One region of the Paraglaciecola sp. 25GB23A genome, then DNA from elsewhere that is predicted to be linked to it. Evidence: predicted binding sites of a transcription regulator. Region 1 holds the regulator's gene; each other region holds the start of a gene.

The links. The regulator sigma-54, encoded in region 1, starts transcription at its own class of promoters, with help from an activator protein. The targets are predictions, from matches to a motif close to GTTGGCACGNNNNTNGNNT.
Region 2: a site for sigma-54 is predicted at 2,518-2,536, ahead of ABKW31_RS16900 (LruC domain-containing protein). Genes of this name have one in related genera too.
Region 3: a site for sigma-54 is predicted at 1,954-1,972, ahead of ABKW31_RS19240 (PEP-CTERM sorting domain-containing protein). Genes of this name have one in related genera too.

The regions. Positions count from the first base shown of each region.
Region 1 covers NZ_JBDYKM010000003.1:282,344-293,201, forward strand. The annotation lists gene ABKW31_RS08500 (ABC transporter substrate-binding protein) at 1-529, opposite strand, end outside; gene mlaD (outer membrane lipid asymmetry maintenance protein MlaD) at 566-1,030, opposite strand; gene mlaE (lipid asymmetry maintenance ABC transporter permease subunit MlaE) at 1,040-1,819, opposite strand; gene ABKW31_RS08515 (ATP-binding cassette domain-containing protein) at 1,816-2,616, opposite strand; gene ABKW31_RS08520 (calcium/sodium antiporter) at 2,950-3,906, shown strand; gene ABKW31_RS08525 (KpsF/GutQ family sugar-phosphate isomerase) at 3,912-4,889, shown strand; gene kdsC (3-deoxy-manno-octulosonate-8-phosphatase KdsC) at 4,889-5,443, shown strand; gene lptC (LPS export ABC transporter periplasmic protein LptC) at 5,440-6,006, shown strand; gene lptA (lipopolysaccharide transport periplasmic protein LptA) at 5,969-6,520, shown strand; gene lptB (LPS export ABC transporter ATP-binding protein) at 6,520-7,245, shown strand; gene ABKW31_RS08550 (RNA polymerase factor sigma-54) at 7,315-8,796, shown strand; gene hpf (ribosome hibernation promoting factor) at 8,822-9,109, shown strand; gene ptsN (PTS IIA-like nitrogen regulatory protein PtsN) at 9,125-9,568, shown strand; gene rapZ (RNase adapter RapZ) at 9,570-10,415, shown strand; gene ABKW31_RS08570 (HPr family phosphocarrier protein) at 10,448-10,723, shown strand.
Region 2 covers NZ_JBDYKM010000016.1:21,885-32,742, forward strand. The annotation lists gene ABKW31_RS16890 (response regulator) at 1-245, shown strand, start outside; gene ABKW31_RS16895 (hypothetical protein) at 253-825, opposite strand; gene ABKW31_RS16900 (LruC domain-containing protein) at 849-2,462, opposite strand; gene ABKW31_RS16905 (hypothetical protein) at 2,737-3,462, shown strand; gene ABKW31_RS16910 (WecB/TagA/CpsF family glycosyltransferase) at 3,771-5,057, shown strand; gene ABKW31_RS16915 (sugar transferase) at 5,057-5,722, shown strand; gene ABKW31_RS16920 (polysaccharide biosynthesis/export family protein) at 6,044-7,318, shown strand; gene ABKW31_RS16925 (hypothetical protein) at 7,326-8,717, shown strand; gene ABKW31_RS16930 (O-antigen ligase family protein) at 8,672-9,949, shown strand; gene ABKW31_RS16935 (polysaccharide pyruvyl transferase family protein) at 10,433-10,858, shown strand, end outside.
Region 3 covers NZ_JBDYKM010000023.1:10,371-21,228, reverse strand. The annotation lists gene ABKW31_RS19250 (PEP-CTERM sorting domain-containing protein) at 1-415, shown strand, start outside; gene ABKW31_RS19245 (helix-turn-helix domain-containing protein) at 585-1,742, opposite strand; gene ABKW31_RS19240 (PEP-CTERM sorting domain-containing protein) at 1,979-2,701, shown strand; gene ABKW31_RS19235 (long-chain-fatty-acid--CoA ligase) at 2,902-4,461, opposite strand; gene ABKW31_RS19230 (sensor domain-containing phosphodiesterase) at 5,098-7,629, shown strand; gene ABKW31_RS19225 (lipocalin-like domain-containing protein) at 7,681-8,892, opposite strand; gene ABKW31_RS19220 (FtsX-like permease family protein) at 8,880-10,858, opposite strand, start outside.

The DNA of each region.
Region 1 (10,858 bases):
ATTCGCTTTGTTTACTCGATAACAAACTAATACCTTCAGCAACCATATCATAGGCTCTCCATTCATCCGTTTTATTACTTTTACGTAACTTAAATGCAATATTAATATCAGGACGTCCAGGCTCCTTAACGATTGCACGCACGGTAACAGTACTGTCATCTCCAACATCTTTACTTGGTTGAAAAATGACTTCTTGGCCATTGTAATAAGACAGTGCTAAGGCATAAGTCGTAATTAAGTAAGAACGAAACACCTTGATGAACTCAGGAATTTTTTCTTTTGGTACAGTTCTAAAATGCTTACCTAAAACTTTGAGGGCGGCAAAGTTGTAATCGACATACGGCAGCAACTCTTCTTCCATTACTGTTCTTAATAGTTCTGGATTGGCTTCAATTTGCGAATGCTCAGTTTTAATTCGATTAAAAGTCTTAGTCGCAACTTGCTCTAACATATCATACGGATTTATTTCTTCAGCCTGAGCTGCACTGTTTAAAAACAAAGAAACCCCGATAACTATAGCCTGCAATATTTTAATTTTCACTTTACATCCTCGCCAATGATTGGCTTATTGACCTTTACTAAATAAAAACTGACCAATCAAATCTTCTAATACCAAAGCTGACTTGGTATCTTCGATATAGTCACCTTCAGACAAATTCTCTATACCTTCAATTTCAAAACCCGGTTGGAAGCCAACATATTGCTCTCCAAGCAAACCAGATGTGAGAATAGACACAGAACTTGTTTCGGGAAATTGATCATACTCTTTAGAAATACTCATACTGACCACTGGTGTAAAATCCTTAGGGCTCAGGGTGATACTATCTACTCGTCCCACGGTAACACCACCCACCTTAACTGCCGAGCGAACTTTTAAGCCGCCAATATTATCGAATTTTGCATTTAAGGTGTATGTTTCTGACTGACCAGACATATTTTGATTAACTACTTTTAGCGCCAGCATTAAACCTGCTGCAAACGCTAAAACCACAAAACCACCCACTAGAATTTCTGCTTTCCTAGAATTCATTTTTTTCTCCTACTCAATTCCAAACATAAGTGCTGTTAACACAAAATCCAAACCTAAAACGGCCAGAGATGAATAGACCACTGTTTCAGTGGTCGCTTTACTTATCCCTTCCGATGTTGGAATAGAGTCGTAACCTTTGTACGTTGCAATCCACACAATAACGAAGCCAAAAACGATACTTTTTATAATGCCGTTAACGACGTCTTTGTCCCAATCAACCGTTGATTGCATAATTGACCAGTAACTGCCTGAATCAACACCCAACCAATCAACGCCAACCACATGACCGCCTAATATGCCCACAGCGCTGAAAATAATGGCTAACATGGGCATGGAAATCATGCCCGCCCAAAAACGTGGCGCGATAATTCTCCGTAAGGGATCTACTGCCATCATTTCAAGGCTGCTTAACTGCTCGGTCGCTTTCATTAAGCCAATTTCAGCCGTTAGCGCTGAACCTGCTCGACCAGCAAAAAGCAAAGCGGTAACGACAGGGCCAAGTTCACGTAATAAGGATAAAGCGACCATTGGGCCTAAACTACCTTCGGCACCATAACCAACGAGAATAGTATAACCTTGTAAAGCCATTACCATGCCTATAAACAAGCCTGACACAACAACTATGAGCAGAGACTGAACGCCAACAGCATAGATTTGCTTGATGGTAAGAGGCACATTTTTGATAAATTGCGGTTTGGCAACGATCGCTCCGAACAGCATCAAGGTAGCGCGCCCGAAAGAGCTTAATTTACCAATGGTCACCTTGCCAATACTTGCTAACCAATTCATGCTGTTTTACCTAAAAAGGCTTGTTTAATATCACCTGCAGGATAATGAAACGGCACTGGACCATCTGCTAGCCCTTGCAAAAACTGCTGGACTAAAGGTGAGTCACTGTTTTTGATTTCAGCGGGTGTACCACTACCTATAATTTTTCTTTCTGCCAATATGTAAATGTAATCCGCAATGGTAAGTACTTCTGTTACATCATGGGTAACTACGACACTGGTAAGCTTAAGCGAATCATTAAGCGCTTTAATTAGCTTCACCAATACCCCCATTGAAATTGGATCCTGCCCGGCAAAAGGCTCATCATACATAATGAGCTCTGGGTCTAAAGCAATCGCACGAGCAAGTGCAGCTCGACGTGCCATACCACCGGATAATTCGGCAGGCATTAAATGTGCGGCTCCGCGCAATCCCACAGCTTGCAGTTTGAGTTGCACAACAGTACTAATTAAATCTTCAGACAATGTTGTGTGCTCTCGCAATGGAAAGGCGATATTGTCGTACACAGTCATATCAGTAAACATGGCGCCACTTTGAAACAACATACTCATCTGCCGGCGGACTTCAAACAAACGCTTGCGGCGCATTTGTGGAATAGACTCCCCTTTAAAACGGATGTCACCACTATCAGGTGCAAGTTGTCCCCCCATAAGCCTTAACATGGTCGTTTTGCCGATACCACTTGGGCCCATGATGGCGGTGGTTTTACCTTTTTGAATGCGCAATGAGATGTCGTCGTAAATCAAACGCCCACTGCGACTAAAACTCAAATTGTCGATCTCTATCAAATTTTCCATTTAATGGACAAGATTCCTATAAATTTTGAGACGTGGAAAATACCAAGACCCGCTAAATTGTGACTATTTTACGTTTTTTCAAGGCCGAATAACAAAGAGAAAAAGTAACAAGTTATATTCGAATTTATCGAATCAAACTTTAAACTTAGATTTCTCGGCAAATAGGCTTAATTTACATACACTTAGCATCGAAAGAAGATTACAATATTAAGCTTGTATCTGTAGACCGATGGAAAAGTAAAAAGTTGCCAGTTAATTAATATAAGCAGGTCATAGGAATTAAGCTTGGATTTTGCGACAATCTTGTTCGTATTTTTTAATAAGTGAGTGTTCGTGGTTTTTGAAGTTGTTCTCTTTCTCGTCTGGTTAGGCGTGCTCAGTTTCGCCGCAGACCGATTTGTATATGGTGCGGCTGCCATGGCTAAGAACTTTGGTATTTCTCCCATGATTATCGGCTTAACTATTGTAGCCATGGGCTCTTCTGCTCCAGAGATAGTGGTTTCCGCAACTGCGTCGTTTAACGGTAATATAAATACCGCCATTGGTAATGCAATAGGTTCAAACATTACCAACATTGCATTGGTATTGGGCTTAACCGCCATGTTAAAGCCATTGGTTATTGCATCATCGGCGCTAAAGCGCGAAATGCCCGTGTTGTTATTTTTCTCATTGTTAGCAACCTATATGTTGTCCGATTTAAACTTGAGTCGCATAGAGGGTGTTATTCTGATTGTTTTCTTTTTTGCTGTTATCGGTGCTTTAATTTGGATGTCTTTTAATCTAGAAAGCAGTGATCCACTTATTGCCGAAACTGAAAGCGAAATACCTAGTAATGTACCCACAGGCAAAGCCCTGTTTTGGTTAGTGCTTGGACTTATTTTACTGCCATTAAGTGCCAGCTTTATGGTTGATTCCGCGGTAATTATTGCCAAAACACTGGGACTTAGTGATTTGGTTATTGGTTTGACTATTATCGCAATTGGCACAAGCTTGCCTGAGCTTGCAGCTAGTATTGCTGGTGTGCTGAAAAACGAAGATGATATGGCCTTAGGTAATATTATCGGTTCTAATATTTTTAATATACTCGCAGTAATGGCGATGCCTGGTTTGATTGCGCCTGGAGCCATTGACGAATTAGCCGCTCATCGGGACATTTATATTATGCTGGGACTCAATGTGGTACTCATACTCTTGAGCTTTAATTTTAGAGGTGTACGCCGAATAAACCGCTATGAAGGTTTCGCTTTAGTGGCTTGTTTTGTTGCCTATCAAATCATTCTTTTTGGTTAATCGACATGCAAGCAACTAATCGAGATTTCAAACAATCCGCTTTAAGCGTTATCGCTATAGAGCAACAGGCTATTGCTGATCTAAGTCAGTATATTGACCAAAACTTTGTCGCTGCCTGCGAACGTATATTGGCTTGCAAGGGAAAAGTAGTGGTTTGCGGCATGGGCAAATCAGGTCATATAGGTCACAAAATTTCGGCTACTTTGGCCAGTACCGGCACGCCCGCTTTTTTCATGCATCCCGCCGAAGCCAATCATGGCGATTTAGGCATGTTAACCGAACAAGACATCCTATTGGCTATTTCTAATTCTGGCGAAACGGCTGAATTATTAGCCTTATTACCTGTGGTTAAACGTTTAGGCGTACCCATCATAGCCATGTCAAACAGCGCGTCCAATACCCTAGCCCGTTATGCTGATGTTAACTTATGCATAAAAGTGCAACAAGAAGCCTGCTCTTTGGGTTTAGCACCGACTTCTAGTACCACAGCCACCTTAGTGATGGGCGATGCCTTGGCGGTTGCGCTATTAAATGCAAGAGGTTTCACTAGTGATGATTTTGCCCTATCTCATCCTGGTGGCTCTTTGGGTCGTAAATTATTGTTAACTCTCAATGAAATAATGCTCACTGACGAACGATTACCTTTGGTCACTCCCAATCAGTCCTTAAGCCAAGTTTTGCTAGAAATATCTCGCAAGGGCCTTGGTATGGCAGGTATTATTAACGACGAGGGTGAATTGATCGGTATTTTTACTGACGGTGATTTACGTCGAGTATTAGACGCCAGAATTGACGTACATAACGTTGCCATAAAAGACGTGATGACCATAAATAGTGTGACGGCTCCGGCTAGTATGTTGGCAGCAGAAGTGTTAAAAATCATGGAGAAAAGGAAAATTAATTCCTTATTTGTGGTAGATATTGCCGGACATCCCATCGGCGCAATTAATATGCAAATTTTATTACAGGCTGGAATTATTTAATGGCATCAATAGATACCTTGTATGGGCCACTATCACAGAATACCTTGAAATTATTTTCCCGCGTGAAGCTACTAGCTTGTGATGTCGACGGTATATTCTCAGACGGCCGTATTTACCTTGGACAACAGGGCGAAGAACTCAAAGCCTTTCACACGCGAGACGGATACGGTGTAAAGGCCTTGCAAAGTATTGGTGTGCAGGTAGCAGTTATTACCGGACGACGTTCCAATATCGTTGAACAGCGCATGACTGCGCTTGGCGTGAAACATATTATTCAAGGTTGTGAAGACAAACATTCAGCTTTGGCTGAATTGCAGAAAGAACTCAATATTTCAGCTAAATATACTGCCAGCATGGGCGATGATATTCCTGATTTAGGCATGTTTGAATTAAGCGACTTATGTTTTAGCGTGACCGATGGCCATCCCAGCGTTAAACAACAAGCCACTTATGTCACCCAACATAGTGGTGGGTTTGGGGCTGTGCGTGAAATTTGCGATTTAATTTTACTGGCAAAAGGTAAACTGAATGCCAACTATGGTGCTAGCATATGAATAGAGTAACACTTTGCATCAGCTTATTATTTCTATTAGCGCTCGGCTTAAGTGTTCCCAATTGGTTGAATGAAGAAGAAATAAAGCCTAAAGCTCAAACTGAAGAAGCATGGGTGCCTAATTATCAAGCACTGACTATGCGAAGTACCTTGTATGATAAAGAAGGAAAAATGAGTCAGCAGGTCTCCGCTGAGAAAATGGAGCACTTTGATTTACTGGGCTTTACTTTGTTTAAACGCCCTGAATATAAGCTGTTTTCTGAGACGGGGCTACCTTGGAACATCACCGCAAATGAAGGTACTTTGTACGACGATCAACGTTTGCAATTTGAGACAGACGTCGAAATATCAGGTGTTGACGACGATAATCTGGCTCAGAAGGTTAATACTCAGTTTGTAGAAATAAATTTAAGTGACAAAACCATGAGCTCAGACCAATATGTCAATATCACTGGGCCCAATTATGTCATTAACAGCAATGGTTTTAAGGCCAACCTTGAGACCCAACAATATGAGTTATTTGATCATGTTAAAACCGTTTTCCAACCTACTACTAGGCATTAGTATCAGCCTTGCGGTTGGTTATTCAACCATAAGTTATGCTGGTAAAGATGATTTTTCTAAAACCATCGAAATCGCGTCTGAGCAATCGTTCTTGGATCGAATTGCCAAAAAGTCAATTTACAAAGGCAGTGTCCTTATCACTCAAGGTTCATTGGTGCTGCAAGCTGATGAAATGGAGATTGATGCCAGCAAAGGTCAAGATAAAGAAGTGTTTGTGGCGATGGGCTCACCCGCTAAATATTCCCAACGTCAGGAAAATGGCAAAATGGTGCATGCCACAGCCAATAAAATTGAATATCACCGCCAAACACGGACCTTGTCTCTAGAGGGGAATGCTGAAGTAGAACAAAATAGTAGTAGTGTCAAAGGCAACTCGATTATTTTTAACATGGAACTTGAGCAAATCATGGCACAAGGTCAAGACCAAGGTAGTGGCCGAGTTATAACGATTTTACAGCCCGAAGCTAAAGACAGCAAAACCCAAACCATTCCTGAACAGGATCCACAACCATAATGGCCATTCTAAAAGCGACCCATTTGGCAAAATCCTACAAATCACGTCAAGTAGTGCGGGATGTCAGTATAGAAGTATCGTCTGGGCAAATTGTTGGTTTACTCGGCCCTAATGGGGCGGGCAAGACAACCACGTTTTACATGATTGTAGGCTTGGTCCCCTTAGATAAGGGCGAAATATTTATCGACCAACAGGAACTCACACTGCAACCAATGCATGTGCGCGCTAGGCAAGGTATTGGTTATTTACCGCAAGAAGCTTCAATTTTTCGCAAATTAACGGTATATCAAAATTTAATGGCCATACTACAGACGCGCAAAGAGCTCTCAACTGAACAAAGAGAAATGCAGGCTGATGCACTATTAGATGAATTTAATATTAATCATATTCGCAACAGCTTAGGCATGAGTTTGTCAGGCGGCGAACGACGTCGGGTTGAAATAGCAAGGGCCTTATCGGCTGAGCCAAAATTTATTTTATTGGATGAACCTTTTGCTGGAGTGGATCCCATATCGGTTAATGATATCAAAAAGATTATCCAACATTTGCGCGATAGAGGTATAGGCGTGCTGATCACTGACCACAATGTGCGAGAAACCCTCGATGTATGCGAAAAAGCGTATATCGTCAGCCATGGTGAACTCATTGCTGCCGGAACCTCACAAGAAGTATTAAGTGATCAACGTGTAAGAGATGTATACCTTGGTGAGCAATTCAGGCTATAGTAAAGCTATGGCATGGCATGATATTTCGCACGGTTAAATTAACCCCAACGGACTAAGCATAAGAAGTAAATGAAACCCTCTTTACAGTTAAAATTTAGCCAACAACTCACGATGACGCCTCAATTGCAGCAAGCGATTAGGCTATTGCAACTTTCTACCTTGGATTTACAACAAGAAATTCAAGAGGCTTTAGATTCTAACCCATTATTAGAAGTAACTGACCCCTTCGAAAATCCCACCGGTGATAGTGCTTTAGAAACTAATTTTGGTTCTGATGGCTCAAACGACCGGGTCGAAGTGGATGCTGCAACTATTGAGACTGGGGATGCATTACAAAACAATGATATTCCTCAAGATTTGCCCTTAGATAGCACCTGGGACGAATACATTAGCGCGTCATCAGCTCCCTCTATGTCCTCAAGCAGCTTTAGTGTTGATGACGACCAAGTTTTTCAGGGAGAAACCACCGACAATATTCAAGAACACTTGTTATGGCAAATGCGCCTCACGCATTTTAGTGATACAGATATTTCTATCGCCATGGCCATTATTGATTCTATTGATGAGTCAGGTTACCTGACTATTAGTGCGGACGAAGTCCTCGCTAGTTTGTACGATGAAGAAATTGAACTAGATGAAGTGGAGTGTGTACTTAAACGCATTCAAATGTTTGACCCTATCGGTTCTGGTTCACGCAGTCCGCAAGAATGTTTATTGATCCAATTAAATCAGTTTGCTATCGAAACACCTTGGTTAGCTGAAGCCAAGATGCTTATTACCGATTATTGTGACTTAATTGGTAGCAAAGATTACCGTACCTTAATGCGTAAGACTCGTCTAAAAGAAGATGAGTTGCGTGAAGCAATGCGACTTCTGCAAACTCTGAATCCAAGGCCGGGTAGCGCGCTTATTGTCGGCGAACCCGAGTATGTAATCCCTGACGTTTCCGTGACTAAAAAAAATGGCCGTTGGATGGTTGAACTCAACCCTGACAGTTTGCCCAAGCTCAATGTCAATCAGCAATATGCGGCCATGAGCAAGAGCACAAAAAATAGTACTGATAGTCAATTTATCCGTTCGCATTTACAAGAAGCCAAATGGTTTATTAAAAGCGTTGAAAGTCGCAATGAGACCTTACTCAAAGTATCCAATTGCATTGTACAGCAGCAAATTGGTTTTTTTGAACATGGTCCAGAAATGATGAAACCAATGGTGTTAAATGATGTCGCAGAAATGGTGGATATGCATGAATCAACTATTTCACGTGTGACAACCCAAAAATATATGCATACCCCCAGAGGTATATTTGAGCTCAAGTACTTCTTTTCTAGTCATGTTGCCACAGATGTGGGAGGAGAATGCTCCTCAACAGCAATTAGGGCATTGATTAAAAAATTAGTCGCAGCCGAAAAACCCAGTAAACCTCTGAGTGATAGTAAGATTGCTCAACTGTTGGCTGACCAAGGCATAGTCGTGGCTCGGCGAACAATAGCAAAATATAGGGAGTCTTTATTGATCCCTCCGTCTAACCAACGTAAGAGTCTTTTATAGGCAAATTAAAAAAGGAAGAGGCGATATGCAAATAAACCTAACTGGTCATCATTTAGAAATTACCGATTCACTACGCGATTATGTCGATTCAAAATTTACTAAACTTGAACGACACTATGATCATATTAATAATGTACATGTCATCTTAAATGTTGAAAAGCTGAATCAGAAGGCTGAAGCAACCCTTCACCTTAGTGGCGCAGAAGTTTTCGCCAATGCTGAACATTTAGACATGTATGCCGCCATTGATGCTTTAATCGATAAGCTTGATAGACAAGTGATTAAGCACAAGGAAAAAGCTAAACGCCATTAAGTGACTCAGTAAATAATGGAAATTAAAGACGTTCTTCACCCTGACTGCACTTTATGTGCAGTGCAGGGTACCAGTAAAAAACGGATCCTCGAACTTATCAGCAATATCGCGAGTAAGCATATTGTCGATATTGATCAGGCCACGATACTCGCCAGTTTAATGAACCGAGAAAAAATGGGCAGTACCGGTATCGGTAATGGAATTGCATTGCCACATGGCCGTTTAAAAGATCTCAAAAAAGTGGTTGCTGTGGTTATGACCAATGATACGCCCATCGAATTCGATGCAATCGATAAACAACCCGTTGATATCTTTTTCGCAATATTGGTTCCAGAAGAACAGGCGAATGAACATCTTGGAACCTTGTCAGTTATTGCAGCAAAACTCACTGATAAAGACACCTTAAATCGAATGCGTGCAGCTCAAAGCGATGAAGAATTATTTAAGGTGATGAACTGATATGAAACTGATTATTATTAGTGGCCGTTCTGGTTCTGGCAAATCTGTTGTCTTAAGAGCATTGGAAGATCTCGGTTATTATTGTGTCGATAATATTCCCGTCAATCTATTGCCCACTCTGACTCACACTGTGGTTGACGAGTATGATCAAGTGGCTGTCAGTATCGATGTACGCAACTTACCCAAAGACCCGAATGATTTGGTGGAGATACTCGATTATCTGCCATCCACTTGGCATATGACAATTCTTTATCTCGATGCGAGTGATGACATATTAGTCAAACGGTTCAGTGAAACCCGTCGTCTGCACCCTCTTTCGAAACAAAATAAATCACTAGCCGAAGCTATTCAAGCAGAATCAATACTACTTGCACCTATTGCTGAGCGCGCCGATCTTTATCTCGATACCGACCAATTATCGGTTCATCAACTCGCTGAATTGGTGCGTGAAAGAATTTTGGGTAAAAAAAGCTCTAGACTTGTCTTGGTGTTTGAATCCTTTGGCTTCAAGTACGGCATTCCTAAGGATGCCGATTATGTATTTGATGCTCGATTTCTGCCAAATCCACACTGGGAACCCGACCTTAAACATTTGACTGGCTTAGATAGTCCGGTACAAATATTTTTAGGTTCTCAACCCTTAGTGACTAAATTTATATGGCAAATACAAAATTTAATAGCGACTTGGTTACCCCATTTGGAGCGTAACAATCGCAGTTATGTAACCATAGCCATTGGGTGTACCGGTGGACAACATCGCTCGGTGTATGTGGCTGAAGCCTTAGCTAAGACCTTTAGTGATTCTCACCCTGATGTACAAATTAGGCACCGGACCTTAAATCAATAAGCACTTCACCTTGAAGATATGACAGACTAATTATGCCTATACTTGAAAAAAAAATAGTCATCGTAAACAAGCTTGGTTTACATGCCCGTGCTGCAACCCAGTTGGTGCAATTAGCTAACAAATTTTCCGCTACTGTGACCTTACATTTAGGCGACAAACAAGCATCGGCCAACAGTGTCTTAGGTTTAATGATGCTGGAGGGTAATCAGGGTAAAGAGCTCAATGTCGTCAGTCAGGGGGAAGATGCGGTCGAAGCCTTGGCTGCAGTAGAAGCGTTGATAGCCGGACGTTTTAACGAACAAGAGTGATACTGAGTTCGATCATTATAATCATGTTTTAATCCAACTAAACTATTCACTCTGAACTAACATTGTTGCTAGGCTCACTAGGTTTACTCTTTAAATATTAATCCTTCTACTAGTAACGTATATCATTCGACAATC
Region 2 (10,858 bases), on a different contig from region 1:
GTAAAGGCGATATTGAAAATGCTTTAACAAGCTTTACCCAAGCATTCACCATCATGCCAAAAAATGCGTCTATTGCCCTTAATCTATTGCAACTTATTGCCGCTAAATCCACCAGCCTCGGTGCGACTAAAATGAGTAATCAACTGGTTAAAAAGTGCATAAAAACAGTCGAAAACAGCGTACTGAGCGAAGAACAGCAAAAACGCTATCACAAAGTGCGTAGCGTTTTAGATGGCATGGCATAGTTAGCTATTACTCTTCTAGCTGTGGCTTAAAATGGTGGATAACGGGTTCACCATCAGTTAGAGCAAACATCACCTTATTTTCAAGTCCAATCTCTTTCAATTCTAACAGCACTTTTTGCGCTGAAATGGGCATTTCAATAGACAAATAGACTCTGCCTGTATTATCTGTTTTAACAATGGCGATAATCGATTTATCTTGTAAACGTTGGTCTGCAAAATCCATTATGCCATTATCAATTAATGAAATGGCCAAAAGACGGTTGCTCAAAGGTGAATCATTAAAATCTGCTGCACTGACATCAAAAGTAACCACCTTAGTACTATTAAAATCAAAGTCAGGTTCAACATATAAGTCCGACGATCTTTCAGCGCTATGACTCAGTTTATCCGCGTCAGGTTGGTAGTCTAAGGCTTGCGAAACACTCGGGGCTTCAACAGGGATTACGACTGGAGGCGGCAAGGCCTGACTTGACGTTGAATTAGTGCCGCCCCCACCACCACAACCGGCTAAAACAAAAAACCCAACAGCATATACCGTTATTTGTGTAATATTTAAAAATCGCTTTGTAATCATTTTCATAATGTTTATCCTCATTTATCAGCTTAATAAATATGATGTGGTCTTTCGGAACTTTGATACCAATCTTGAGCTTGCTGCCCAGCACTTTCTACCCATATTTCATAGTTTGGATATGCCCACAACACATCTATATATTCCCTAGGATAGCGCCAATCACTATTAATTTTTAATGCCCATGGTAGGTTATGCTCGTTTCTAAAATAGCGACCAGACTGCGGTTCTGATGTATCGTCAAGGCGACCAAAGCGACCAAAATTAAAAAGATCTGTAGGAGGGTAATCGGCGAAGTGAATTTCTAGACTGCGGTCATCACTGCGAAAGATAAAAAAGTCCAAACTGGAATGGGGTAATGCAGTAAGCGCAGATACAAAACTAACATCTAACTCAAATGGGATGGGGGCAAACTGCTCACACGTTATTACGGTGTTAAAATGCGCACACTTATCTTGTCCATTGGTTTGAGTAAATTCGTGACTATCTTGCCATAAAATTAATACGGTATCCGACTGATAGTTTTCTGCCCTTTTAGCAAAACTTTGACCACCAACTACAATATTAGCTTGGCTGACAATGTCGTTGTCGGTATTTAACAAGCGAAGACCAAAACCATTGTGGTTTGCTGCACCACGAGCATCAATATAGCCACTGAGTTTAAACCCACTGATCTTGCCATTAGCGTTATAGATAACTTGCAGCCTCTCTCTGATCACTAAATCATTAAGGTCATAATCACCTTGATTTGGCCAATTATCTTCAAAGGCAAGGGTCACCCACTCTTTTTGCGATGGGTAATAACTGCTAAACGCGCGCTGGTAGTCATCCGGAAACTCATCTTCAGCATCTATCACGCCGTCTGCGTCTTTGTCGTTAACTTGAGGGACTACCTTCAATTGGTTTGTCGCTAAAGCGCTTTCTGGCGTCACTTTCACGGCAAATACTGCATCATTAAAGTCATTATCGCCCCAAGTACGCGGTAAATCTTCAAAAGCCAGTACCACCTCAGACACCTCTTCGTCCAACAAAAGTACCGCGTGTTGACGTAAGCTCGGATCCTGTTCTGGATTAAGGTGCTGTAGCGAGTAGTAGTAGGGTACAGGCTTAGGTCTTACGCCTGTGTCATACCAATAACCATTTGCAGCAATAAAAAAACCTATATGAGTACCAGCAGGAAACGTACCTAAACTTAAACGATGTCCATTGGTAAGGTGTGGGTAAGACAAATTAGGGAACACCACTATTTCTCTCACGTCCGAGGGAGTTTGTGGAGGATTTTGTGGGTCAAAAATGAAATAACCAAATGAATTTCGATACCCAGCTCCCTCATGTACAAAGGTAATAAATACTTCCCCCTCTTCTACTAAACTAATAGTAGAACCAGCATCATCAGTTAAAAAAGCCTTGTTAATAGCACGCTCTGGCAGCGCATTGTTGATCCTCGCAAAAAAGTCAGCTGGATAGTCATTAAAATTCCAAGTTAAATTATTTGGTTTACCAATATCTTGCTGATATCCCACTGGCCATGGCTCTCCGTTCAGAAACGTCCATACATACTCACCATTTTGGGTTTCAGTAGAATGGACTGACAACGACAGTGCACTAACTAACCCGCTAATTATCAAACTCAATATTTTATTCATTTACTCCTCCTATTTTATTCATGCAATTGGCATATTTTTGATTCAGTTGAAGTGTTAGCCAGAAGTGTGCCAATGGCTACAGAGCCTATATTTAAAGGGGTTAGCTTAATAAGCCAGGAGCATTCACGATCTTTTTTGCAATATGCAAAGCAAACTGAATAAATCTATTGGGAATTTTGCAAACTAGATGGGCCGAGTCTGGTTTTGTCGACTCAAGCAATGTGGAGCGAATTTTGCTTTACATCAACATGATGTGACAACCAGCGGGTCAATTATGAAAAATAACTCTACCTTGATTTTTAGTATTGCCTTAAATGGTTATCAGTGGCTTTACCATAAAGAATTAGACTCTCACCATCAATATGCCAGTAAACAAGGTTACGATTATCAAGCCGTGACGCGCCCTTACTTTTCAAAATTAGGTGTCGAGTGCTGCTGGTTAAAACTAACTTTAATGCAACAAGCATTTAACGCAGGATATGAGGTTGTGGTGTTTTTAGATGCTGACGCCTTTGTACAAGCATCGTGTCCGCCTATTGAAACCGTATTTAAGCCGCATAAATATTTTTTTATGGCAAAAGGCTATACTCAACGATTTAACTCTGGAGTTTTGATCGCAAAAAATGAGAGCAAAGTGAGAGAATGGTTAAACCTTCTGATCAACCATCGTAATCACCAAGTAGCTGAGCAATGTAATGTAGGCTGGGGTGAAAATGGCCACATTATTGAGTTCAGTCAAAACTGTTCATTTATTCAAGAGTTGAACAATAAATGGAATAACACCTTTGACAGTGAGTTAGATGATTATATTCGTCATGAAAACTTTGGTCCTCTACGCACTAATTTTCTGTATAACCTCATTCATAAACTCATATCTCGAACATCAAGACTATTACAAAAAATTAATAAACCCATCAGCAAAACAGCCTTACAACTTGAGTTAGAAACCCAAAAAATTGTCAAGTACTACGCTATTTTTCGGCCTGTTAGTCAAGCGTAAGCTCGCTTATCTACTTGTTTTTTTCTCGTCTCAAAAATGTATCTAATTTTGAATATCCCCAACTGATATTCAGACTATTTAGAGCTCCTAATTTAGCCTCGTACGTTTTTAAATTCGTTTATTTTTGAGGTATTTTTTATTTGCAGAATGATTAGCAAAATAGAAAATATTTTTATTCTGCAACATGTAAACCCCTCAATAAAAACTAACATAAACCGTTTTAAATCAATTAGATACAAAAAATAACCAACTTGGCACATCTATAGCAATAGTCACTTTAGTTAAACTAATATTGCAGGAAGTGCCTTATGCTAAAGCAACCTATTCCCTATACCAATTTATCCCACGTCGAGGGGCAAACCAGTCGTAAAAATTATCGAGGTGAAAAACTCGATAAGCCTTTGGCCTTGATACTGATGACGGTTTTATTACCACTATTTTTAATCAATAGCGGACTGGCGATTTTAAGTCGTCAAACAATCCTTAAATCCATGTACAAAACGGATGCCTTTGGCAGAACGGTCATTTTGCATTCCTTTAACTGCGGTTGGCTGCCCAAAACTGCTTATTTATTTGATCTGCTAAAAGGCACACTGGGTTTTTGTGGTATATCCATGAAACACAGTTTTTCACCTTACACCCAGTTAAATTATAGTAATCAATATAACTGTCGAAGTGGGTTATTTAGTCTCTACTCATTACATCATATGACCGGATTGGTTATCGAAAATGAGCAACAGCTATTAGAAAAGCAACTTAACGGAAGCTACCTTGATTATCTCTTATTAATAACAAAAAGCGTTTTGTGCTTAATTCTGTATGGAAAGGGTAAAGAGCAAACACGTCACGAGGCAAAAATAAGGATATTTAATCACTCTCTAGCCAACGTGACCATGCAACAAGCGGTTAACTGGGTGACATCTGAAAGCCCAAACGAAACACCACAGCTTGGTTTTTTTATTAACGCACACTCAATCAATTTGAGTCTGAGTAATCCGGCTTTTCACCGCACGTTAAACCAGGCCGATACCTTATTTGCCGACGGTTCAGGTATTCGCATGGCTGCTAAAACAGCAGGATACAGTGTTAAGGAAAACACTAATGGCACTGACATGTTGCCACATTTATGCCAGGCCTGTGAGCAACAAGGCAAGTCAATATACCTACTTGGGGCTAAGCCAGGCACCGCAGAAAAAGCGGCAGCCAACTTACAAGCAACTTACCCCAATCTAAAAATAGCCGGCGTGCAACACGGTTATATGCCTAAAGACCAGATAGAGGACCAAATTGCCCGGATTAATGCCAGCGGTTGTCATGTTCTTTTAGTGGCAATGGGCTCACCTATTCAAGAAAGCTGGTTAGTTGAAAATCAAGCTAAGTTACGCTGTCAAACAGCATTAGCAGTAGGCGGATTGTTCGACTTTTATTCTGGACAGATAAAACGTTCTCCAGTTTGGATAAGAGAACTAGGACTAGAGTGGGTATGGCGATTGGTGCAAGAGCCGTTTAAAAAGTTTAAGCGCTACGTCATTGGCACCCCCTTATTTTTATTTCATGTTTTTATCTTAAATGCCGCATCTAAAGGAGCAAAATAATGAATACTCAAGCAATACCCAATATGTACCCAGAGCGCACTGTTGATAGTTCATCTAACTTTGCTCATCAAGGCATCCCACTGCCATTGCAACAACTAGCGGCCTTGGCAATATTGTTAATACTTAGCCCGTTTATCGCAATCGTGATGTTATTAATAAGTTTAGAAAGCCCAGGAGGCATCATATTCAAGCAAGTTCGTATTGGTGAATATGGTCGGCATTTTACTATGTACAAGTTCCGCTCAATGTTTTTAAAAACCGATAGCCGTTATCAAGAACCTCAGCCGACTGCTAGTGATCGCCAAGGGGTATGCAAAAAATATATCAATGATCCTCGTGTGACCAACATGGGGAAATTTATTCGTAAGTTCTCTGTGGATGAATTACCACAGCTTATAAATGTCATTAAAGGGGATATGTGTTTAATCGGTCCACGCCCCGCCTTAGCGATTGAAACCTATCAATATCGCCTATCTGATATGGCAAGACTGGTGGGTAAACCCGGACTGACTGGACTCTGGCAGGTTTCTGGTCGAGCAAACACCAATTTCGAGCAACAAATGGCTTTGGATACCCATTACCTCAACACACAAAGTATCATTAACGACTTTACTATTTTACTCAAAACTATTCCTGCGGTGCTCGGCGCTAAAGGCGCATATTAATTTAGATAGCTTTTATTTTATTGGTAACAGGGCTTAACTTTAATTGTGGCAACACAGTTTATTGTTAAGCCTTTTCAATATCATTAAAGCCAGAATTATTGGGCTTATGTGTAGCCCGTTTGCAGTTTAACTCATGTTTTTATCGTTATTTGTAGGCTAAATGCAATTTTCATTATGCAATTCGCAATTTGCAATTCGCGAAAAGAACAGCTCCCTCTCATTGCCTTATAAATATTAATCAATAAATTCAATAACTTAAAAAATAATATTTATTGGTATGGTTTCTGCAAAGTCTATATAAATGATGCAGGAGTGAACGACATGACAAACACTGAAAAAAACCCAACAGCCTTGGTATTAAGATATTTGGCTATCGGGTTAAGCCTTACACTCTTATGCGCTTGTGCTCAAACTAGCACTCAGGAAACCCTTTCTAAAGAACGATTTCACGGCACACCTGGTGGGCAAGGAGAACTATTTTTAAATGAAGCCGCACCCAAACGGACTTTTGCAATGGGTTTAGATTGCGCAAAAGTTCAAGACTTTGCTGCTCCATTAAATTATCGCATTGATCAGCCTCTACATCTGCCCTACCCCACTTCTGCCAGCAACAACAATATCGCTTTTGTTGACCAAGGTTTATTGCTCAGTCCAGGCGATTTGCTCAATGTGTTAATTGAAAATGGCGAAGGGTTCAGTGGGCGCTATGTTATTGATCATGACGGCGGGATTAATTTACCGATCATTGGCACCATCAGTGCCGCGGGCACCACCACTAACGATCTACAAAACCGCATCGAATTAGCCTTAGTTAGAGCCGACATTTTTCAAGCTTCTAGTCTCAATGTTGCTGTACAAGTATTAAATTGGGCTGCAATTGAGGTGTCAGTTGCGGGTGCGGTATTTCAACCGGGTCGCGTACTAATCAACAACAAAAATCCTAATGCGGTTATGGACGAAAGAACAAATGCATCGGGTGACTATTCAAATACTCGCTTATTATCTGAAGCGATTCGCGCCGCCTCTGGAGTTAGGCCAGATGCTAAAATTGACCAAATTATTTTGATCCGCCAAGGCTGGCAAGTACAGGTTGACTTGAGTGGAATACTCAGTGGTGAGCTTGTTCGCGATTATCCCCTAGTCGCTGGCGATAGAGTGATTGTACCCAGCACAGGTTGTTTTCAACCCCATTTAGTGCGCCCCAGCCAAATTACGCCCAAAGGCTTTCGGGTATTTATGTCTAATTTGATTGATTCTGCTGGCAGTAACTCATCAGCAGGTGTTGATAGTTACGCAACTAACATTCCTTATGGTACACGCCTACTCCAAGCTGCAGTATCGGCAAACTGCGTGGGAGGCAAAGAGTGGACTAATGCCCCTCGAACCGTCGTATTATCGAGCAAAAATCCAATTACCGGTGAAACTCAGGTAATAGAGCGCTCAGTTGAGCAATTAATGAAAATGCCACATTTAGAGCTAATCAATCCTTATTTGATGCCAAATGATGCGGTCGCTTGTTATGACTCAGGTATAACCAATTTGCGTGATGTAGCGGCGACCATTGTCGATATTATCACCCCATTTAAATTGTTCTAGGCTGACCATGAATTATCCACTTGTTCCCTTAACTAACTATGGCCGTTTCAGAGCGTTTATTTACCGCACGCTCAGAAAGCCCTATTTAGTCATTGCCCTTATCGCTTACTGCTTTGTTGGCTTACTGATACTGGCCTATTTAGCCAGTCCACCTCAATATGCTAGTGATATGGAATTAGTCTTGCCTGGCACAGGTAATAGTAGTTCCGTTAGTCTGGATGATGTGGGCCAGGTTGTTTCACAAACCAGCGCTCCCTTCGCTTCTGGTGGTTTCAATCCACGAGTAAACTACAAAGAAATGTTATCGAGTCGTGGGGTGCGCCAAAGAGCGGCGAAAAGCCTGGAATTAAGTCCAGAAGAATTTGGTCAAGCAAAAATAAAGTTAACCGAGCAAACCTCAATATTATTGGTCTCTATCAATGCTGGTAGTGAAGACTTAGCCAATAAAAAAGCCTGGGCTTTATACGAATCGCTGCAAACTGAATTAGACAAACTAAGGGAAGACGAAGTAAAAAGACGGGATAAAAGTATTCAAAAAGTTCTTGACCAATACCGCGCAAGAATGAACGAAAAACGTTTGGCTATTGTGGAGTTCCAACAGCGTTCAGTATTAGTGTCTGTTGAGCAACTCACTCAATTGATTACGACCCTGTCAGGTATGAATGAACGCCAACTTTACGTGCGCTCAGAAGTCTCGCGCTTGGATACCTACATCAATCAACTGAGCAAAAATCTAGGCGTATCACCCGGCACAGCCGGACAAGCCTTTATCTTGCAGTCAGACGTGGAGTTTAGAGCCTATTTAACCGAGCTAAATGTTACCACTACTCATCTTACTGAATTTGGTGCAGTATGGGGTGAAAATCATCCACAAGTTCTCGCTCAACAAAAGCGTTTGAGTAATACCAAAGCAGCAATACGTCAGCGCAGTGAGGAAATATTGGGTTTTAACAGTAATCAACTTTTTGACGGTTTAAACTTAGAACTTAACCCTAAACGAGCGCAATTATTCGCGGATTTAATTGATGCTTTTGCAAATAAAGAAGGTCAAGTTTCATTGCGTTCTGAATTAGAACGGGCCATTGCTCAAGTCTCTGACCAAGTAAAAGTTTTTTCTCGTGAAAGCATCGAATTAGAGCGTATACAACGCGAGTTTAATATGGCGGAAGCAGTATTTACCTCTGCTGCCGCAAATTTGGAGGCAAGTAAAGCCGATGTTTTTGCCTCCTATCCCGTGCTACAAATGTTAACGATTCCTTCCTATCCTACTGTTCAAAGTAGCCCTAAGCCTCTGATCGCGGCCGTTGTGGCGTTTGTAGGGTTTTTCATGATCACTTTTGGACTCGTCGTATTATGGCAACGCAACAACATTATCCAAATTCTGCTGAAGAAAGACTAGTTTGGTATGGAATAACAGCGAGCTACCCGCTGTTTCTTATCGGAGCCTTGTATATTTCAGGCTCTCTATTAGGCTGGATAATAATCGCAATGGCTACCCTGCGTTGGTATGTGCAAGGTAGCGAATCAAAAGCGATGATTTCAGCTTTGGTATGGATGTGGATTGCTAGCGGATTGGTCATGTTGCTCGCCTTAATAGTAGGCCATATTGATTGGGCTCTCGGTTTCGGGCAAACCATAAAGTCGACTATTGGTTGGGTAAAAGGTTGGGCACTTATCCCGCTGTTTTTAGTGATTGGTTCGGTGATTAATATTAAGCCTGAAATGCTCATTAGAGCCATTTGCATACTAGCGTTTCATTCTTTTATTTTTGCTTCCATTACTTTACTCGTCAGCTTTGTAGGAGCTCCCGGTGACTTATTTATCTCCCCCTTGAAATTTGTAGGGGGCCCTGGTGATGGTTTTTTTACTGTCAGTTTATATGGCTTAAATCCTGAAAGCGGTGGTTTACGTTGGCGTTTTTTTGCACCATGGGCACCAGCTGCAGGTTTTATTTCCTGTCTATTCCTTATTTTTTGCTTACAAGAAAAAAATCGTTTTTGGCGCAACTGGGGAGTGATTGGTTGTGTAGCGATGTGTTTATTTTCTCAATCACGGGCTGGCTGGGCCATCTTTATCATTCTGTTTCCCGCCCTACTTTTAGCCCATAAATTTAAGAATCCTTGGTGGTTTATAGCATTAGGCGTAGTTATTCCAATGGTTGTGATACTAGGTCAACCCTTATTTGAATCACTCATGAACGCCTATGAAGATGTTAAGGCCTCTCGTCCTGGTTCAACTCGCGTTCGCGCCACTTTGGCGAAACTAGCCATTGAACGTTGGCAAGCTGAGGCACCTATTTGGGGTCATGGCATTGTTGAACCGGGTCCTAAAATTGTTGAAGGCATGCCTATTGGATCGCATCATAGTTGGTATGGTTTGTTATATGTGAAAGGTATTGTCGGTTTTTTAGCCCTTGCCGTACCTTTATTTTTTACCACAGTGTATTTGTTGTTACAAAGTCACAATAACTCACTGTGTCGCAGCGCTTTTTTTATGTTACTTGTCATATTCTGCTACTCATTTTTCGAAAATTTAGAAATTTTATCTTATCTCTATTGGCCAGTGCTGATATGGATAGGGATGGCGCTCAACCCAAAAAAATCCGCCGCATTTCATGCTCTAAAGCGATGATGATTATCTCGTGAGTTAAAATAACATATCCCACAGTGTCGATGTCACATTGCAGCGAGTCAGTACCAAAGCACACTTAGCCTTTACGATATCCAACCCTCAGTTTTAAAAGACAGTGAAAGATCGGGCTTAAAGTCTTTATTTTACTATTCAATACTGTTTTCAAAATGCAATTTCGCAATTTGCAATTTGCTAAAAATCAAGTTAAGTCATTTAAAAAATATATTTTCTTCATCTATTTCAATAACTTAAACAGACAAATTTGTTGGTACGGTTTCTGCAAAGACTAAGTAAATGATGTAGGGGTGAACACGGCAATAACACATGCAAAGCCCAGCATCTGACTCATTTGTAGAGTTTTTACTGTTTTTCGTCATTTCCAGTTGGTCATTTTTCGAAAATTGAAAACTTTTTATTAGTTTTATTGGCTGGCAATTATTTAGATTGGCATGGCCCTTAACCCTCTTAAACCAGGAGCCTTAAATGTTACAAAGAAATGATGCTTATCTTGTTGGATATTATGGCATGCGCAATAGCGGCGATGACGCACTGATGTTAGCCAGCGCATGGGGCATCAAACACATACTCGGCAGTAACACCACTAAGATAAGTTTAGCTGGGTCAGTGCAACACCCGCTGTTCGGCGCTCAAGCGGCTAATTTAAAACCGAACCAGCGTTTTAGTGGAGAAAATCGTTTAGCACATTATCGCTCAGCCTTTACCAGTAAACGAGTGGTCTTCGGAGGAGGCTCTGTTTTACACAGTGAAACTGACATTAATTTAAAACGCCATCTCATGGGTTTAACACGGTCAAATGCGAATTTAGCGCTTGGCGTTAGCGTCGGCCCCTTTGCCACTAGTGGCGCTGAGAAAGCTTGTACTAAGTTTCTCAATGAATGCAGTTTTGTT
Region 3 (10,858 bases), on a different contig from region 1:
TGGTGGTGATACCTTGACTGTTTTGGGTAGTGTGGAAGATTATTTTGTGTTTAATATTTTTGGACAGGCCAAGTTAGGCTCAGGTGCAAACATCCTACTGTCAGGCGGTGTTGCTGCTGAAAATGTTATTTTCAATTTTGTGGCAAACCCGGTCGCTCAAAGTTTTGAACTGGGCGGTGCTAATATCAGTGGTACGTTTTTATCATCTGGACGCACGTTTATTATCGGAGACGGCGCTACATTAAATAATTCGCGATTTTATTCGACTGAAAGCATTGTTGCTAACGTACAAGACGTGCGTTTTCCTATCAGCGCTGAAGCTAACGTACCGGTGCCAGCCACGTCTACCTTTGCGCTTTTCGCAATAGGAATGATGGGTTTAGTGATACGTCGGTTTAACAAAATCTTAAGTTAAATAATAAGTGTCGCAGCTTGTCTGCAGTTCACATTAGATAGGCAGACAATATTTTTGGCCCTCTAACACAAAATTATTGTTAGAGGGTTTTCAGTTTTATGGCTTTAATTACTCATTAAAGAACTTACACAAATTACTGACATAGCGAGTGTAATAGCACTTCAATCAATTAATTTAAATCAGCTAATAACTGCTTTATTTCTGAAAAATTTTGAATGTGCAGCAACTCGGCTTTTTGTTCTAAAACACTAAAATCGTTATGACCCGCGGCGGCGAAATATAAACACGACAGCATAAACAGTATTAATTCATCTTGTTCGCTACCTTTTGTACCTGAATGGCTAACTTTATCTAAATGACCAATGTGTTTTACTAAACTCGCGTCAAGATGCCATAACGACAACATCAGAGACGAAGCGCCATAAAGACTGATCGCCATAGATTCTCGGATATGCTCATTCAGTGATTGCAGATCTTCGATACCTTGTAATGAATACAGCACCAACTCATGTTTATAGGTACTTTTATGACTTAATAAAAATATCCCTAACAATGAAAACACTAACACTTGCTCAGTCAGGGCTATGTCGAACTTAATATCTGCGCTCAACAACTTGCGTAAACGTTGAAATAATTTTGGCGCCAATAGAAAAGCTTGGCTGTATTGCTCAATAATGACCTTCTCTACGTGCTCTTGCAGTGCATCTTTGACTGCATAGACAATAGCAAAATTAACCACAGTCCCAATACCTAGATTTCGGCTAATGGCTTCTTGCAGTGTTTTTGGGGTTCTACCATAAATGGCTTTACTTGCTTGGCCCATAATACGACCTGAAAAAACCACGTCCTTACCAACAATATTAAGTACCCTTTGCAGGTCAAGATTACCTTGATCTTTCTCTTGCAGTAGTTGCTTACAGCTGCCGGGCATTGGCGGCATATTTTCAGCTATTTCTGTTAGCTTTAGATAGTTATTTTCTACGCTAGTCATTAAGGATAATTCACGAAACTGCGAGGGGGTAATGCCAAACTTTTGTCGAAATGCCCGTTCAAATGTTGCCCGTTCTGAATACCCCAACTTAATGGCCAAGTCATCAATCTTGCTTTGCATGGTCAGCAATGCTGTAACGCATAGTTCATTTAAAAATTTACTTTGAATCAGTTTATAACTCGTTTCTTCTAGAGTGAGTTTACGCCTAAACGAGGTCATGCTCATGGCCAAAGCCGAAGCACACTGCTCAATAGTCAATGAGGCAGGTAAATCACTTTCGCTCAGTAAGCGATTAACCGCTTCAGTCAGTAAAAAAGTAGGTTGGGGCTTATTCATCAGCATTAATCTTTAGTTTGAGTATCATCACAAAGCTTAGCTTTTTGAAAATGATAACTGCGCTGTCATTATTTTGGGCTTTCATTTTTGCTTAATCCGCTTACGGTTGTGAGTCAACAGTCGCTAAATAATATCAATATGTTGGTTTTCTATAAATTGGACAGTTTAGCCATATTTCCATTTCTTTTCGCTCGGTATTATCCACACATCAATTGGCATTAATTTGGAAAATGACTATGAAATTTAAACTTATTACCACAGCTTTACACGCAATGATTTTGTCTTTTAGCTGCCTTGCAGTCAATGCCAACGCAACCATCATATTCGCGGAAGATTTTAGTGGTGGCAGCTCAGCACTAAAAAACTCTTCTTTTGTTTCTTGGGTAGACTCCGATGGTGGTGGATTTGAAGTTTATGGTTCTACTAGTTCAGGTCCGCGCGGTATGATTGGCACCTACGATCATGACAATAACCCAAGCACACCTAACATTAGCTTACCCGGTGCTCTTGAAGTTAACGACGATAGCGGTAATGTTCTGCTCACCGCTACTTTTACGCTCGATTCAATCATAGCGTCAAATCAAACTGGAATTCTTTCGTTTTTTGGCGGAGTCAGAGGTGGCAATGCAAATGGTGCAAGCGTTGAAATCTTCAATTTGACTGCAAATACGTCTATATCAGGTTTATTGAATCCTAATTTAGGTGCTAGAAACTGGGTTTATAATGAGTTTCGTTTTGCATCACCAGCGGCCAATATTGGCGACCAAATACAATTTCGCTGGCAAGGAGGCGGAACCAACTCTGCCAATGGTCAAGAAGTTGCTTTAGTTTCGTTTTCAATTGTTGATGCACCAGAGCCAGCACTTTCAGCTGTTGATGTACCTGAACCAGCCGCGCTTGCCCTTTTTGCCTTAGGAATGATTGGCTTGGCTTCTCGTCGAAATAAGAAAAACTCTTAATATAGGTTCGATGGCAGCGCAATTAATCGATGACGCTGCCATCTTCGACCCTTCACATGTTGTTAATCTTCAATAAAAAACACCTACTCATTTTATAGGTGTTTTTTGTTATAAAGCTGCCTTATTCGACCAAGTGATGTTGTAAATAGCGTTTGACTGCATCATTAAACGGCGAGGTATCTGCCGACACAATAATCGTTTTAAGAAATTTGTCTTTCTTGTCCCTCCCAGTAGGGCTTACGCAATTCGGTCTTAAGTACTTTATTCGCACCCGATAGCGGAAACGGTGTCGTTCTAAATTCAATGCTGTGTGGGCACTTGTATCCAGCAATCAGGGTATGGCAGTGCTTTTTTAAGGCTTGTGCGCTTATCTCAGCACCGGGGTGCAGTATGACCAAAGCATGCACGCTTTCACCCCATTGCTCGCTTGGAATTCCAATCACGGCACTAGTAGCTACGGCCGGATGCTGGCCCAGGGCGTTTTCAACCTCGGCCGAATAGACGTTCTCGCCGCCGGTTACAATCATGTCTTTTACGCGGTCCATGAGGAAAATAAAGCCGTCCTCATCCATATAGCCTGCATCCCCTGTTAGTAACCAACCGTCGCGGATTGTTTCGGCAGTAACTTCGGGTTTGTTCCAATAACCCAACATGGTGGTTGGCCCTTTAACTGCGATTTGCCCTACATCGCCGCGTGGCAATTCCTGCATGTCGGCGTCGACCACCTTGATCTCGCAGACTCGCGTTGCACGCCCTGCTGAACGCAATTTGCCCGCTTTTGGCCCTTCTAAAACATGATAGTCTGCAGACAGCACAGATGCGATGGGGCTTAGCTCAGTTTGACCAAACGCTTGTATGAAAGAGCTGTTAGGAAACTTTTTAAACGCATTAACGAGGACGGCCTGGGTAATCGGTGAAGCGCCATAGGCTATCTGACGCAAGGACGATACATCGGTCTGTGCCAGTTTGTCACTTTGCATAACCAACTGCAGCATAACAGGCACCAGCAACACTTGACTGGGTTTGTGTTTTTCGATGGCCGCTAGTGTGCCATCAGGTGTGAACATCGGAATAATCACATGGGTTCCGGCCATAAAACTGACTGCACTAAACCAAATTAAATCAGCAATATGAAACATCGGAGCAGCGTGCAGATAGACGGTACCTTCAACCATGTTTAGCTCATGAGCATTAGCCACACCGCCTACATAAAAGTTGGTATGCGACAACATGACGCCCTTAGGGAAACCCGTTGTACCACCGGTATAAAATATGCCCGCTAGATCATCGCTGCCTCGACCTGCATCCTCTGCAGGTGCATTGCATGCCACAATGTTTTCGTAATTTTCCATGCCATCAGGGGTCTCACCATCGCCGCAATAGATTATAGTCTTAAGGCCCTTAACATCAGCTCTAAGCTCAGCGGCGACCCCTTTGAACGTTTCATCCACGATGAGTATCTCAGCCTGCGCATCATTCAATGCATAGGCACATTCAGCTGCCGCCCAGCGAATGTTCATCGGCATCATCGCTCCACCACCCCAGACAACGGCAAAGTAGTATTCAATAAAACGGTCGGAATTTAGTGACAACAAGGCCACTCTATCCCCTGGTTTCATACCTAGTTGCTGCAAACCGCCAGCCAAGCGCGCGACCCGCTCCAGCATTTGGGTCCAAGTTTGTTGCCTGCCCTCATAGATGGTGGCAATCCCTTGGGGATTAATTTGCGCTGCGCGTCTAATAATGGATGTGATTTGCATAGGGTAATGATTCCTTGGCGTGGTGTTTAAAATTCTTGTTTTATAGACCTTAACCTCTTTTTACAAAAAAAATTAGCTCTCAGCTTAAAAAAATTAGATTGTGGGTATATCTTGTCATGAGATTATTAAATAGATTGGTTTAAAGTTAAAAGTCATCCTCTTGATAGAATGACTTTTCATTGATAGCTTAAGTAATTTAAAGCAAAGCGTATTTAGAATGCATACGACACACTGGCCAAGCGCAGTTAGTAAACGAATATATGCAATGTTTCGTAACCCCCCTCTAGCACTATCAGCAAGCTAACAACATCGACATATATTAGAGAATGATCCTGAGGTAGGTTTTGTCGCCAAGGTTTTTTTTACAGCATCTGTTTATCTTTTTTTGGTCGTCATGTTTTTGCTGTTAACGGTGGCTTTAACGATTGCCACTCATGGACTACTCGAACATTTGTAAAAGTTGAATCTAGCAAATTAGTGCATATCACCATCCGTACTTATTAATCTTATTTTGCGAGATGTGTTAGACCTAAGGAGTTAATGCCTTTGCTACTTTAAGCAGTGATTATATGTTCTAGACCGTTTATTGAGCTAATGTGTATACTGATCAAAATTGTTATGCTCTGGGTGGTGTAAGTGTTGTTCTCAGCCAATTTTATTCCTATTTATTTTTCGACAACAATATCTATAAGCTTGTTAACTGCATTACTTATTTTGGTCAGTGGGCTCCGCCAAAAGCTCCCCGGTTTGTTAGCGCTTGCTGGCTTGTGTTTGTTGCTAGTGGTCTACCAATATGCCACATTAAACTATCACTCCAGTCATGATGTGAATGAAGCGGTTTTTTGGTTAAAAATTCAAACTTCAGCAAGCCTTTTTGCGATGTCGACCTATTTTTATGCTTTCGCAACTTTGGCTAAGCATCCGAAGGCAGTGTTAGGTACCTACTTTTTTATTGCCTTATCAATCGTTTTACTTTTAATTAATAGTTTCGCTGAATATTCACTAAGATTCACTTCGATTGATGAACTGAAAGTTATGCAAATCTGGACAGGTGAGAGCATTACATTGCTAACGGGTAAGTTTGCGCTAACCGGACTGTTAGCTCACGCTACCGGTTTATGTATGTTATTGGCATTGTTAGTGATAGTGAAACGCCTATATCAAACTCAGCAACGTCAACTTGCAATGCTTTTGCTAGCAGCTGTTTTTCTGCAACTTGTTGCTGTCGGCGTAGGTTACGCGATAGATATTGGCAGACTCGCATTTGTTTATATTGCTGCTTTACCAATGATGTTTATGAATGTGGGAATTTGCGTTTTTGGGGCATTTTCTATTCGCTCTCAGACCAGCCTCATGTCCAAACTTAATTTCAAAACCCAACAACTTGAGCGGTCATTTTCTGAGTTGGCCAAGGTAGCCAACCAATCAGCAAGTGATGACTTTTATTATCAAATGCTAAAAAGCCTTTATGACATTACTGGCTGTGCTTACATTTTTATTGGTTTGACTGAAAATAGTGACACTACAGAAAAAAAAGTCACTACAAAAATATTTGTTGCTGATGGAGAAGTGGCTGAAAACTTTTCTTATAGCTTAGCCGATACGCCATGTGAAAAAGTACTGAATAATAAAACCTGTATTTATACGTCTGATGTGACTCAGATTTTTCCAAAAGATCGGCTACTTGTTGATATGCATGTCCAATCTTACATCGGTATTCCTTTGATTGGCGAAAACGATGAACTTATTGGTTTATTAACCTTATTAGATCCAAAACCTATTGCTCCATCTCCACAATTACTTGAGGCCATTCAGGTCTTTGCAGCACGAGCATCTGCTGAAATTCGTCGAGATAAAGTGGAAACCAAACTGCGCACAATGGCTTATGTTGACTACACCACAGGTCTAGCTAACAAGGCTCGTCTATTTGAAGTCGTCAACGAGACTTTTAGTCGTCGAGAAACAGATAAGCATGACGCCTTACTGATGTTAATTGATATTGATCGGTTCACCAATATCAACCGTGATCTCGGCTACGACGCAGGTGAACAGGTTCTGCGTGAAATTGGCAACCGTTTAATGCAATATCAAACCGGTGATATCTTCTTCGCTCGCAATGGCGGTGATGAATTTGCTGTGGTATTTCCACGTATTGGCGTCCAGCCTACCGCATTTATGAATGTTCAGTGGGAGGCGCTCAGAGCGATTCTGCGTCGTCCCGTGCAAATTGGTGCGCAACTAGTCAGTTTAGATTTTAGTATGGGGGCGGTGATATTTCCGCAACAAACAGGGCGTAAATATGATGTCGTTCAATGCGCTGAGAGTGCGCTTTCACAATCAAAATCAAAAGGCAGAGGATGCGCATCCTTATTTGAACCCGAACTTCTGGAAGTCTTAGAGCGTCGCCAGTATATCGATCATCAATTACGTATTGCCTTAAAAACACCGGGCCAATTGAGCCTAGTCTACCAACCTAAAACTGACCAAAACGGTACGCTTATCGGTGCCGAAGCCTTGCTTAGGTGGCAGCATAAAACACTGGGCTTTGTTTCTCCAGCTGAGTTTATTCCTATAGCAGAACTGAGTGACCTAATTATTGACGTAGGTGATTGGGTCATTGAGCACGTTTGTATTCAGTTGTCTAAGTGGCAAAAAGATAATTTTAACTGCAAGGTGGCAATTAATATGTCACCAGTACAACTATTAAAAACTGACTTTGTTGACTTTCTTTTTTCTCAGTTAGAAAACTATCAAATATCGCCTAATTTGATAGAGCTAGAAATTACTGAATCTGGTTTGCTAAATGATATTAATAATGCAGTTCAGGTATTGAAAAAAATCCAAGCTAAGGGCATCACTATAGCATTAGACGATTTTGGTACAGGTTACTCTTCCTTATCTTACTTGCGAGAACTCCCTTTAAATGTATTAAAAATCGATAAATCCTTTGTCGACAAAATTAATGATGAGAGTTCAGCTGAATTGATTAAAACTATTATAGGCATTGCTCATCATCTCTCAATTGACATTATTGCTGAAGGAACAGAAAGTATTGAACAAGTGGAATTGCTTATAAAAATGGGCTGTGAAGGCTTCCAAGGTTATTATTTTAGCCGCCCGTTACCGGCTTCTGAATTACCACTTTGGCACTTTAAAACAACAAGTTAATTTTTAAATATCTATCACAAAGCGTATATTCAAAATTTCATTCAGTAATGTTTAATATCCGGTAAGTTCTAAAAACCCTTTACCGCTATGACTGCCAGAAACGTCAACCATGCCTTCGTAATACGCAATAAGAGCAGGGTTCCATTGCTCATTTTTTAGGGTCTTAACCGCTATATTTATATCGAATTGAGGAATATTAAGCTGCCAATTAAGCGGCAGTTTGCGTTGGTTTACTTCAATCCAAGCGCTGGGTTCAAGTGATAAGTTTTCCTCAGTGAGTAGAGTCTGGGTGCCATTGGCTTGCACTAAGGTACCCGTTATATAATCCGCTTGACCTTCAATACGCATTCTAAAGGCCATTAATTTGCTGCCGTCGTCTAAGTGCAATGACAACCAATCCCAACCCAATGTTTGCCTATCAACTAATTGTGATGTCCACTCATGATCAAACCAAGCTTGTCCCTTAACGGCTATGGATGAAGATGCCTGATCTGGCTTATCTTGGCCAAAAGTAAACTGACCTTCAATGTCTATGCTTGGATTTGAATAATAGTAGGAAGCATATGCCCCATCTGCCGATTTGATGCTGTAACCCTTGTCACCTTGCAATACAAAAGGACCCTGTTGTTGCAGTGCCACAGATACCTGTAATAAGCTGTGTTCTTGCGCTTTTGTGGTATTAATAAGGGGGATTTGAAAAACTAAATTTGCAGGTAATAGTTGCTCTCTTGCACTTGCATCACTTTTTGAGGGAACGGCGGTATTTAGCCAGTTCCAATCGTCTATATACAGATGCAATGGGTTTAATTCCACGCCCGCATTACCCACCTCACCGCGAGCAAATTTTTCGGAGAACCAATGTGAATCAAGGCTATTAACAGACGCATGGGCCATATACAGCTGATCATTCGACCAGCTTGTTTTGTCTGCCAGTTGAGTAGGGGTTCTAAAGCGAAACAGCGTCCATTGTAAGCCATAGATATTACCTTGCTCATCTTCCAAATTGGCTGTCAGGTACCACCATTCAATATCAAATGCTGGGTGTTCGCCATGGTCAGCGGGGAAACTGATGGGGTAATTAACCAGCACCTGTTGGCCAACGGTAGCTTGATTACTTGAACCAGACCCCAGTCGATTTACTCTACCAGTGTTTTGTACTTGCGCCTCAGAGCCGTCAAAAAAGTTAGCTTTGATGGCTAAAAAACTACTTAGCGCTAACAACAAGACTATGACCAAGTAAGTGGCCTTATTTAATTTAGCCATCGTATGTCCTCGATAAGGGGCTTGCGGCTGGCCCTAAAAGTAGGAATAAAAATAATCAGCAATACCACACTTAAACTGACGGCATAATTTTGCAGTAAGGTGAATAGATTGATCTGCAACGGATAGGTCCACTGAAAGGCGTGATAATTGATATCGTTAATCAAAATCCAGCTGAGCAAAATGCCAAAAGGGGTGGCAAAAACGAGGGCCACAATACACAATAACAAATATTGAAATAAGGCCAGTAACTGGCTCGTCAGGCGGGATACGCCTAAGCTTCTGAGCAACATGTTCTGCGGTTTCATGTCTTTACTTAATACAATAATGGCGCAGGCCAACGACAATGCCGCCACTAATAAGGTGACTACATTTAAGCCATCGGTGATCAAAAAAGTGCGATCAAAGGTTTGCATCGACATGGCCAATAAATCAGCCGTTTTAAATAGGCTATTGCTCATATCAATATCCAGTATGGCCAATTGCTTTTTAAAGGCCTGAACCTGCTCTTCACTGCCTTCAAGGGCATAAACTGACGACGCTGAACGTGCTGGGTCAAAAGCTTGTATCGGCAACAACACCTGTTTGCTAGGGCTGCCAAAATCGTAAACAATACCGACAATGTTATAGGCCGTCATGATCTCGGTACTGGGATCAGGCAGGGTGATGCTATCGCCTAATGCAGCATTAAAATGAAAGGCAAACTGTTGATTAACAAAGATGCCTTGGCTTGCAGTAAATGCTTGCCAAGCTTGTTCTTTATCCTGTACTTGATAGTAGACCATGGCATTTTTGAAGGTCTCAGTGTTTGGGTAGCTATATTGCTGAATCGTTAAGCCTTGGTAGTCAATATAGTTTTCAAATCGTTTACTCAGAACAATTCCTTGCTGTTTGGCAATGTCTGTTAAGTCCTGCTCGCCTTGATAATATAAATAATAATCGGCCGCTAAGCGTGTATCTAGCCAATTTAAGGTGGCACCGCGAAAGCTATCAACCATGAGGTTCATACCAATATTGCTAGTAGCGGCAATAAAAAAAGCACAACAGGCAATTTTTGATTTTGATGACAGCGCAATGCTTTGTTTAACACTGACCTTGAGTAATAGTAAGCGTGCAGGTATTAAGCGACAGATTAAGGCCAGCACACTTGAGTAACTCAGTAAGAGTAGGGCGCAACCACATAAAATCAGGCAAGCCACGGCCATTAATAACAACCATAGTTGGGTGGCAAGGTTGAGTATCAGTAGGGTAAACAACGCTAAACTGCTGGCAATGCATAAAAGCAAGATCTGCCAGCGCCTATGCTGATTGTTATTAGGCGCTAGGGTTTTAGTGTGGTTCAAGGCTAGATTTATCTGCCTAAAAGGTAGCATAAGAGCTAATACTGAGCCGACTAAGCTGATACTACATACCTGCATGAACAAAGATAAAAACGACACCTGGCCAAAGCCTACTTCCACATTGTATAGGTTCTCAAGCGTGGCCTGCACTGTGGGCGAGACTAGGTTGGCTAGATACATGCCAAGCACAATACCGACAGCACAAGCCAACAGATTAAACAGCAGTAATTCTGCCCCTTGAATAAAGAATATGGCGCTACGGCTAATGCCCAGTTGACGGCTAATCTTGAGCCACGGCATTCTTGCGTTGAGTAAAAGATTAACGGCATTCAGTACAATAAATAAACACACCACAAACATCAGCAAGGCCATAGCCAATAGGTTTAGGTGGAAGCTTTTGGTTAACTCTCCTTGCTGGTCGCCAGATGCCATGGCAATAAGTCTTAGATGTGCAGGAAGTTGTGCTGCTAACGATTGCAGTCTGGCCTCATTGTTATTGCCTGATTGACCAAGCCACAGCAAACCGCTTATTTCGCTGTTAGGTAGAAGTCTAAAATAGCTGGTAATATCCAGCACAATATCATTGCCTAAACTGGCTTCATCTATGTCTTGCAGAGTAGGTAAGAGCT